DNA from 2 places in the Massilia sp. 05N420 genome. Region 1 is predicted to be linked to the other one. Evidence: predicted binding sites of a transcription regulator. Region 1 holds the regulator's gene; the other holds the start of a gene.
The links. The regulator sigma-54, encoded in region 1, starts transcription at its own class of promoters, with help from an activator protein. The targets are predictions, from matches to a motif close to TGGCANGNAANCTGCTTT.

Region 1 (4,982 bases):
CCCCGAGCAGTGGGACGAAGGCCAGGCCGAGCGCATCGAGTACGACGAGCGCACCGAGGTCGTCAAGTTCAGTTCGAACGCCGCCATCAGGCAGCTGGAAGGCCGCAACGTGATGCGTGAAATGGGCGGCGAATTCATCGCCTACGATGCGCGCAAGGAAGTCCTGCTGAACCTGAACGACCCGAGCGGCGTCGACAGGCCCGGCAAGGCCCGCGCCAGTTTTACTTTTTATCCGCGCCGCACTGCGTCGGCCGGGCAACCGGAAGCAGGAAAGCAATGATGGATGTACACGCAGACGCCGCCGCCATCGCGAGCGGCGGCAGCACCCTGGTGGCCAAGGGGCTGCAGAAAAGCTACGGCAAGCGCCTGGTGGTGCGCGACGTTTCGCTGCAGGTCGCCTGCGGCGAGGTGGTCGGCCTGCTCGGCCCGAACGGCGCCGGCAAGACGACCTCGTTCTACATGATCGTGGGCCTGGTGCCGGCCGACGCCGGCGCCATCGTCATCAACGGCACCGACATCACCAGCCTGCCGATCCACCGGCGCGCCATGCTGGGCCTGTCCTACCTGCCGCAGGAAGCCTCGGTGTTCCGCAAGCTGACGGTGGAGGAGAACATCCGCGCCGTGCTGGAACTGCAGCGCGAGGACGGCAAGCCGCTGGGCAAGAACCGCATCGAGGAGCGCCTCAACGAGCTGCTGGCCGAGCTGCAGATCGAGAAGCTGCGCGAGAACCCGGCGCTGTCGCTGTCGGGCGGCGAACGGCGCCGCGTGGAGATTGCGCGCGCCCTCGCCACCAACCCGCGCTTCGTGCTGCTGGACGAGCCGTTTGCCGGCGTCGATCCGATCGCGGTGATCGAGATCCAGCGCATCGTGCGCTTCCTGAAGGAGCGCGGCATCGGCGTCCTGATCACCGACCACAACGTGCGCGAGACGCTCGGCATCTGCGACCGTGCCTACATCATCAACCAGGGCGCGGTGCTGGCGTCGGGACGCCCGGACGACATCATCGCGAATGAATCCGTCCGCCGCGTCTACCTGGGTGAACATTTCCGGATGTAGTCATGAAACAGACGCTGCAACTCAAGACCTCACAGCACCTTGCGCTGACACCGCAACTCCAGCAGTCGATCCGGCTGCTGCAGCTGTCCACTCTCGAGCTGCACCAGGAGATTGAACAGGTCCTCAGCGACAACCCGCTGCTCGAACGCCTCGACGATCCGCTCGACCACTCGGTGCGCCTGCTGGCCGACGGCGCGATCAACAACGGCGCGTCGACCTCGACCACGCCCGACTCGCCGCCCTCGTCCAGCCAGGGCGAGGAGGGCAATGGCGGCGGTGGCGCCGAAGCCGAAGGCGGCGACAGCGACAACGGCGATGCCGGCGGCGCCGAGCACGACATGGACTGGGGCGAGTCTGGCCGTTCCGGCAGCGGCAGCGGCGGCGAGGAAGAGGATGGCCGCCCGCAGCTGGAAGCCAGCCCGGTCTCGCTGCGCGAACACTTGATGGAGCAGGTACGCCTGACCTGCATGTCGCCGCGCGATTGCGCGCTGGTCGAGATCGTCGTCGACACCCTCGACGACAACGGCTACCTCGAAGAAACCCTGGACGAGCTGCATGCGCGCCTGCCGGCCGAACTCGAAGTGGAATTCGAGGAGCTGCGCACCGCACTGGCGCTGGTGCAAAGCATGGACCCGCCCGGCGTGGGCGCGCGCAGCGCCGCCGAATGCCTGGCGCTGCAGATCCGCCGCATGCCGGGCGTGCCGCTGGTCACGCGGCGCATGGCGCTGACCATCGTCGAACGCTACCTGACCTGGTTCGCGCAGCGCGAATTCAACAAGCTCAAGAAAGCCCTCGACTGCGACGACGAAGACCTGCGCGAAGCCCAGGCCGTGATCCGCCATTGCAATCCGCATCCGGGCGCGGCCTTCGCTTCCGACGTTTCCGACTTCGTGGTGCCGGACGTGATCGTGCGCCGCGCGAAGGACGGCTGGAGCGTGCAGCTGAATCCCGAGGTGATGCCGCGCCTGCGCGTGAACAGCCTGTATGCCACCTTGATGAAGCAGGGAAAATCGGAATCCCAGCTGGCGGCGCAGTTGCAGGAAGCAAAATGGCTCATCAAAAACATGCGCCAGCGCTTCGATACTATCCTTCGGGTAGCTCAAGCAATCGTGGAGCGCCAGCGGAACTTTTTCTCCCATGGCGCCGTTGCCATGCGGCCCCTTGTTTTACGTGAGATAGCTGATACACTAGGTCTACACGAGAGCACAATTTCTCGTGTCACAACTCAGAAATACATGCTGACGCCGCACGGCATGTTCGAGTTGAAGTACTTTTTCGGGAGTCACGTCGCGACCGAGGCAGGAGGAGAAGCCTCCTCGACCGCGATCCGGGCTCTCATCGTACAACTCACAGGAGCAGAAGACCCCAAAAACCCTTTATCCGACAGCAAGATCGCGGAGATGCTAGGGGAACAGGGAATGGTTATCGCACGCCGCACGGTAGCGAAATACCGCGAGGCGCTGAAGATCCCTCCCGTCAGCCTCCGTAAATCTCTGTAGCAAGCTCTTTCAGCAAGCTCTTGCAGCAAGCTTCTTGCAACAACGCTGCCCTGGTGCGTGGTATGCGCGTACGACAGGCAGCGCATCATCAAAGGAGTGTGTATGAATCTCACTATCAGCGGACATCATCTCGATGTAACCCCGGCAATCCGTGAATACGTACAGAACAAGCTCGAACGCATCACCCGCCATTTCGATCAAGTGATCGACTCCCACGTCATCCTCTGCATTGACAATCTCACCGAGAAAGAAAAACGCCAGAAGGCCGAGATCAACTTGCGCCTCGCCGGCAAGATCGTTCACGTCGCCAGCGCCGCGCACGACTTGTACGCCGCGATCGACATGCTGATGGACCGGCTCGACCGGCAGGTGCAGAAGTACAAGCAGATGCTGCAGGATCACAGTAGTACACCGCTCAAGCGCATACCCAACGATGGAGGAGAAGCTGCCGCTACAGCGTGATCCTTCCGCTGGCGCAGCACAAGCAAGGAAGGGCGCATCTGGCGCCCTTTTCGTTTTCCGGGCCGCGCTACAATGCCGTTTTCCATTTCAATAAATAAAAGAACATGAGCGAATACGTGCAGACCCGCGTTGCCAGCGGCACCGGCATCATTACCCTCGACCGTCCCAAGGCCCTGAACTCGCTGTCGCTGGAGATGGTGCGCGCACTGACGGAGACCCTGCTGGCCTGGCGCGACGATTCGAACGTCGACGCCGTCGTTATCAAGAGCAGCAGCGAGAAAGCCCTGTGCGCAGGCGGCGACATCCGCTTCTTCCACCAGGCCGGGCGCGCCACGCCCACTGGAGGCAGTGCGCTGCTGGAAGACTTCTTTACCGAAGAATACGCGCTGAACCACCTGATCCACTTCTATCCGAAACCCTATATCTCGTTGATGGACGGCGTGGTCATGGGCGGCGGCATGGGTATCGCCCAGGGCGGGCCCGAGACCGGCCTGCGCATCGTGACCGAACGCACGAAGATGGCCATGCCCGAGGTGAACATCGGCCTGTTCCCGGACGTCGGCGGCAGCCACTTCCTGTCGCATGCGCCGGGCGCGCTCGGCATGCATCTGGGACTGACGGGGCTGACCATCGGCGCCGCCGATGCGCTCTACGTCGGCCTGGCCGACGTGTTCGTGCCGGGCGCCGAACTGCCGGCACTGCATGCGCTGATCGCTGCGACGCCGGGCAAGCAGCTGGCCGATGCGATCCGCGCCTTCGCCGCGCCGTTCGCGCAGCAGGCCGGCGCCAGCGAACTCGAAGCGCAACGCGCGCTGGTCGACAGGCACTTTGGCGCCGACTCGGTACAGGCCGTGATGGTCTCGCTGGAGGGCGATGACACCCCATTCGCGCAGAAGGCCCTGGCCGCGATGCGCCAGCGCTCGCCGCTGATGATGTGCGTGACGCGCGAGATGCTGGTGCGCGGCGCCACGATGGACGTGGCTGCCTGCCTGCGCATGGAGCGCTCGCTGGTGCGCCGCAACTTCGAACACGGCGAAGTGCTGGAAGGCGTGCGCGCGCTGGTGATCGACAAGGACAATGCGCCGAAGTGGAACCCGCCCGCGCTGGATGCCGTCACGCCGGAGATGGTGGCGCGCTTCTTCGAGCCGGTGTGGCCGGCGCATGCGCATCCGTTGCGCCACCTGGCATAAGCGGCGCCCGCTCCGCCGCCCCGGCATCCGCCGGGTTTTTTTTCGCCTACCGATAATGCGTTGCAGCATAAGCACGAATTTATGCGATGATTTCATCAGGCAATGAAATAATGGCATAGCCAAGCACAACAATAGAGGAGTCCAATTTGTCGTTTCTGATCGTCCTGGCCGCGCTGGCCTTCCTGATGGTGGCCGCCTACCGCGGTTATAGCGTCATCCTGTTCGCACCGATCGCCGCCCTCGGCGCGGTCCTGTTCACCGACCCGTCCGCCGTGGCGCCGGTCTTTTCCGGCATCTTCATGGAAAAGATGGTCGGCTTCGTCAAGCTCTACTTCCCGGTCTTCATGCTGGGCGCCGTGTTCGGCAAGGTCATCGAGATGTCCGGTTTCTCGAAATCCATCGTGCAGGCGGCGATCCGCTACATCGGCCGCTCGCGCGCGAACGCCGTGATCGTCGCCGTGTGCGCGCTGCTGACCTATGGCGGCGTGTCGCTGTTCGTGGTGGTGTTCGCCGTGTATCCGTTTGCGGCTGAGCTCTACCGTCAGAGCAATATTCCGAAGCGCCTGATGCCGGGCGCGATCGCACTGGGCGCCTTCTCGTTCACCATGGATTCGCTGCCGGGCACGCCGCAGATCCAGAACATCATCCCGACCACCTTCTTCAAGACCACCGGCTGGGCCGCGCCCGTGCTCGGCACCATCGGTTCGGTGTTCATCATCGTGGTCGGCCTGGCCTACCTGGAATGGCGCCGCCGCGCCGCGATGGCGAAAGGCGA
Region 2 (4,982 bases), on a different contig from region 1:
GGCGGACGGCTGGCGCCCTGGCGCATCGTCACAGCAGGATTCGCGGCCGGGGCGCGGGTCGGCGCCGGCGTCGAGATGGCGCCGGAGACGATCGAATCGACCACCTTGCAGTTGCCGGTATTGGTATCGGTGTACAGCACGCGGCCTTCCTTGTCGACGCAGCGGTAGACGACGGATTGGGCGAAGGCCGGGACGGCCAGCGCGAGCGCCAGGTAGATGCCGGCCAGGCGCAGGCAAACGGCAGAGCTTGTCATTCGCATCAGGTCAGTCGGCACGATGTGCCTGGTTGGGAATCCACCGACTATACCGCYTCCAAAGAAAAACGCGGGGCAGCCGGCCGGCTTTCCCCGCGTTTTTGTTACCGCATGGATACAGCTTGTCGAGAGATTACGACGAGTAGTACATGTCGAATTCGGCCGGGTGCGGGGTCATGCGCAGACGCTGCACTTCCTGCATCTTCAGCTCGAGGTAGGCGTCGATCATGCTGTCGCTGAACACGCCGCCGCGGGTCAGGAACTCGCGGTCCTTGTCCAGGGCTTCCAGGGCTTCTTCCAGCGATGCGCACACGGTCGGGATCAGCTTGTCTTCTTCCGGCGGCAGGTGGTACAGGTCCTTGCTCGCGGCTTCGCCCGGGTGGATCTTGTTCTGGATGCCGTCCAGGCCGGCCATCAGCAGCGCGGCGAAGCACAGGTAGACGTTGGCCAGCGGGTCCGGGAAGCGCACTTCGATGCGGCGGCCTTTCGGGTTCGCCACGTGCGGGATGCGGATCGAGGCCGAACGGTTGCGGGCCGAGTAGGCCAGCTTGACCGGGGCTTCGTAGCCCGGCACCAGGCGCTTGTACGAGTTGGTGCCCGGGTTGGTGATCGCGTTCAGGGCCTTGGCGTGCTTGATGATGCCGCCGATGTAGTACAGGGCGGTTTCCGACAGGCCGGCATAGCCGTCGCCGGCGAACAGGTTCTTGCCGTCCTTCCAGATCGACTGGTGCACGTGCATACCCGAGCCGTTGTCGCCGTTCATCGGCTTCGGCATGAAGGTGGCGGTCTTGCCGTAGCTGTGGGCGACGTTCCAGATCACGTACTTCATGGTCTGGGTCCAGTCGGCGCGCTCGACCAGGGTCGAGAAGCGGGTGCCGATTTCGTTCTGGCCGGCGCCGGCCACTTCATGGTGGTGCACTTCGACCGGGATGCCCAGCGATTCGAGGATCAGGCACATTTCCGAGCGCATGTCCTGGAAGCTGTCGACCGGCGGGACCGGGAAGTAGCCGCCCTTGACGGTCGGACGGTGGCCGCTGTTGCCGCCTTCGAATTCCTTGTCGGTCGACCAGGACGCTTCTTCCGAGCTGATCTTGACCATCGAGCCCGACATGTCGATCTTCCAGTGGACCGAGTCGAAGATGAAGAATTCCGGTTCCGGGCCGAAGAAGGCGGTATCGCCCACGCCCGAGGACTTCAGGTAGGCTTCGGCGCGCCTGGCGATCGAGCGCGGGTCGCGGTCATAGCCCTTGCCGTCCGACGGTTCGATCACGTCGCACTGCATGAAGACGGTGGTCTCTTCCATGAACGGGTCGATGTTGGCGGTGCTCGGGTCCGGGATCAGCAGCATGTCCGATGCTTCGATGCCCTTCCAGCCGGCGATCGACGAGCCGTCGAAGGCGTGGCCGGATTCGAACTTGTCTTCGTCAAAATGCGAGATGGGAACGGTCACGTGCTGCTCTTTGCCGCGGGTATCGGCGAAACGCAAATCGACGAACTTGACTTCGTTATCCTTCAGCATCTGCATTACATCTGCGGCGGTCCTTGCCATTCGTATTCTCCTGATTGAAAAAGGGGTGTCGGTGACGCCAACGGGGCGTGCGACAGGCACATCTCCGTTAAAGCGAAAACTGTGCCAGCACTTGACTCTGAGCAAATAAGCAATCTGTCCTTGGACCGCCTGCGATTTGCCCCTTAAAATCGACTACCGYTGCGGTGCACAAACTTGATGCAGGCTCGCTGCGAGCTCATCCATACGCACCAGCTTGGTGCAAGTGCGGCAGTATGCACCAACTTGATGCAGGATGCACCATTTGTGCGAGCACGACAATCATAGGAAAACGACCATGAGCACAACCGACGAAATCCTGGCCGCCGCCAGGGAGCGCGCCCCCGGCCAGCCCTATGCGGGCGCCGTCACGCCGCAGGAAGCGTTCACCCTGATCAAGACCGATCCGCGCGTCAAGCTGGTCGACGTCCGCACGAATGCGGAGCGCGACTGGATCGGCCGCCCCGCCATCCCCGAGGCCCAGCACGGTGCGGTGCAGTGGACCCTGTACCCCGGCGGTGCGCCGAATCCGGACTTCGCCACCCAGCTGCAGCAGGCCGCGGCCAAGGACGACGTGCTGCTCTTCCTGTGCCGCTCGGGCGTGCGCTCGCGCCACGCCGCGCGCGTGGCAACCGAACTCGGCTACGAGAACGCCTTCGACATCCTGGAAGGCTTCGAAGGCGACCGCGACGGCGAAGGCCACCGCAAGACCGTGGGCGGCTGGTGCAAGGCCGGCCTGCCCTGGACCGGCGCCTGAGGCATCCATCCGCGCCTGCCTGAGGCGGCGCGTTCAGCCATGTATCCGGAGACCGTCATGCCGATAAAAATAGCACGATCGTTCGCATTTTCGATGGTAACGGCCCTGTGCGCCGCCTGCGGAGGCGGTGGCGGCAGCGGCGGCTCGAGCGGGGCCGGCAGTCCGACCTTTTCCGCCGGCGTGACCACCCTGGGCCTGGTGGCCGGCAGCGCCGGCGAGGCCGGCAACGTCGACGCCACCGGCGCCGCGGCCCGCTTCGCCCATCCGGCCGGGATCGCCGCCGACACTACCGGCAACCTGTATGTGGCCGACCGCGACAACTGCAGCATCCGCAGGATCAGTGGGGCGGGCGCCGTCAGCACCCTCGCCGGCTCGCCCCAGCGCTGCCGGAGCATCGACGGCGCCGCCGGCGTGGCGGGCTTTTCCTTCCTGACCGCGATCGCCGCTTCGCCCGACGGCAGGCTGTACGCCACCGACGGCCTGGCGGTGCGCGAGATCGACCAGGCCGGCACGGTGCGCACCATCGCCACCCTCGATACCGCCACCGTGGTGAACGCCGCCGACATCCCTTATTTCTACGGCGGCGGCATCGCCGTCGATGGCTTCGCCAACGTGGTGGTGGCGAATGCGATCGGGGTGCGCAAGATCTCGCCCACCGGCGCCGTCACCATGATCGACGGTGTGGCGCGCCTGGACAATATCGCCAGCGTGCTGGGCAGCCATGCCTTCCAGCAGCGCGGGGTGGCCGCCGCGAAGGACGGCACCGTCTACGTGGGCGACTTTGCCAGCACGGTCAGCCGCATCGACACTGCCGGCAACAAGATGGCGCTGGCCGGCCTGTCCGGCGGGCGCGGCTTTGCCGACGGCGTGGCCGGCGCGGCGCGCTTCGACCACCTGATCGCGTTGACGCTGGACGCCGCCGGCATGCTGTATGCGGCCGACGCCGGCAACGACCTGGTCCGCAGGATCGCGCCGGACCGGACGGTTTCCACGGTGGCCGGCACCATCGGCGCTACGACGCTCCAGCTCGGCAACGGACCGGGCGCCCTGCCCGCGCTGGGCGGACTAACGGGCGACGGCAAGGGGAAGCTGTATGCGATTTCCGGCAATGCGGTGGTGAAGATCACCCTGCCGTAGAGCTCTTCAGGCCGGCGCGCACGCGCTGGCGCACGAAGTTGATGTGGCTCCGCAAGCCGTACAGCGCATCGGCATAGGCCAGCGGGATCGAGATGTGGTTGACGCGCGCCTCGATGTCGTCGAGGCGCCGCAGCAGGTTGGTGCGCACCTCGTCGCAATGCGCCGGATCGGCGCTCTCCAGTGCCTGCTCGACCGCACGCAGCTGGCCATACCAGCGGTAGACGCGCGAGCGGATCCGCCACACGTACAGCGGCGGCACGATCTTCGACAGCGGGATCACCAGCGCCGCCAGCGCCACCACCACGACCCACAGGCGGTCGAACAGATTCGCCAGCCAGAACGAGAGGTAGCGCTGCAGGAAGGGCGGGCCGTCGCGGTAGTATTTCGCCGCCTCGCGCGAGACCGGGATCTCGGTGTACTTCGGCGACGGGAACTGGCCCTGCTGCTGGAACCAGCCGGCGCCGCCGTGGATCTCGGTAGCGGCTTTCACGAGTTCGTCGACCAGGGCCGGATGCAAATCGTCGCGCGCGACCAGGGTGGCGGTGGGCGCGATCAGGTGGAAGTCCTGGGCCGGGATATCCTTGCCGAGATCGACGATCCCGCGCGGCAGCACCACATGGGTCAGGAAAGGCAGGCGGCGCGTATAGGCTTCGGCCTGGCGGAAGTCGAACAGCCTGATGCCCGGGGTCTGGAGCAGCATCTGGATCAGCGGCGCCTCGGGCGCGGAGCTGAACACGAGGCCGTCGATGCGTCCCGCCAGCAGCTCGACGGTGGCCGGGGTATTCTCCAGCGACGAGATGGTCAGCTGGCCCGGCTCGACGCCGTTCACCGCCAGCACCTGGCGGAACAGCCGCGGCACGCCGGTGCCTTCCGGGCCCAGGTTGATGCGCAGGCCCTTCAGTTGCGTGAGGCTGTGGATGTCGGCTTTACGACTCTTCTTACCTTCGCGCAGGAACAGCCACACCGGTTCGGTGAACAGGCTGCCCAGCGACATCAGGTTGCGCCGCTCGGCCTGGGCTTCGCTGGTCGAGCCGCTCTGCACGAAGGCGATGTCGGCCTTGCCGTCGATGAGGCGCTGCAGGTTGTCTTCGGAGCCGAGGGAGCGCTGCAGCTCGGCCTTGATGCCGTCGCGCGCCAGCACGGCCGCGTACTTGCGCCCGAACTCCTCGTAGGCGCTGTTTTCCTGGCCGGTGGCCAGCACCACGTGGCGCGGCGGCGCCGGGTCGACCACGATATAGGCGACCACGCAGGCCGCCAGCACCAGCAGGATGGTGGGCAGAGAGGCGAC

Region 2: glnA (type I glutamate--ammonia ligase) is a predicted target of sigma-54. The motif match lies at 1,873-1,890, and genes of this name have one in related genera.

Annotation. Positions count from the first base shown of each region.
Region 1 covers NZ_JBFTMX010000015.1:219,800-224,781, reverse strand. The annotation lists gene lptA (lipopolysaccharide transport periplasmic protein LptA) at 1-280, shown strand, start outside; gene lptB (LPS export ABC transporter ATP-binding protein) at 280-1,056, shown strand; gene AC1DIX_RS12240 (RNA polymerase factor sigma-54) at 1,059-2,555, shown strand; gene hpf (ribosome hibernation-promoting factor, HPF/YfiA family) at 2,658-3,017, shown strand; gene AC1DIX_RS12230 (enoyl-CoA hydratase/isomerase family protein) at 3,122-4,207, shown strand; gene AC1DIX_RS12225 (GntP family permease) at 4,354-4,982, shown strand, end outside.
Region 2 covers NZ_JBFTMX010000022.1:16,429-21,410, reverse strand. The annotation lists gene AC1DIX_RS15940 (DUF4124 domain-containing protein) at 1-254, opposite strand, end outside; gene glnA (type I glutamate--ammonia ligase) at 388-1,803, opposite strand; gene AC1DIX_RS15930 (rhodanese-like domain-containing protein) at 2,099-2,557, shown strand; gene AC1DIX_RS15925 (NHL repeat-containing protein) at 2,651-3,694, shown strand; gene AC1DIX_RS15920 (TAXI family TRAP transporter solute-binding subunit) at 3,681-4,982, opposite strand, start outside.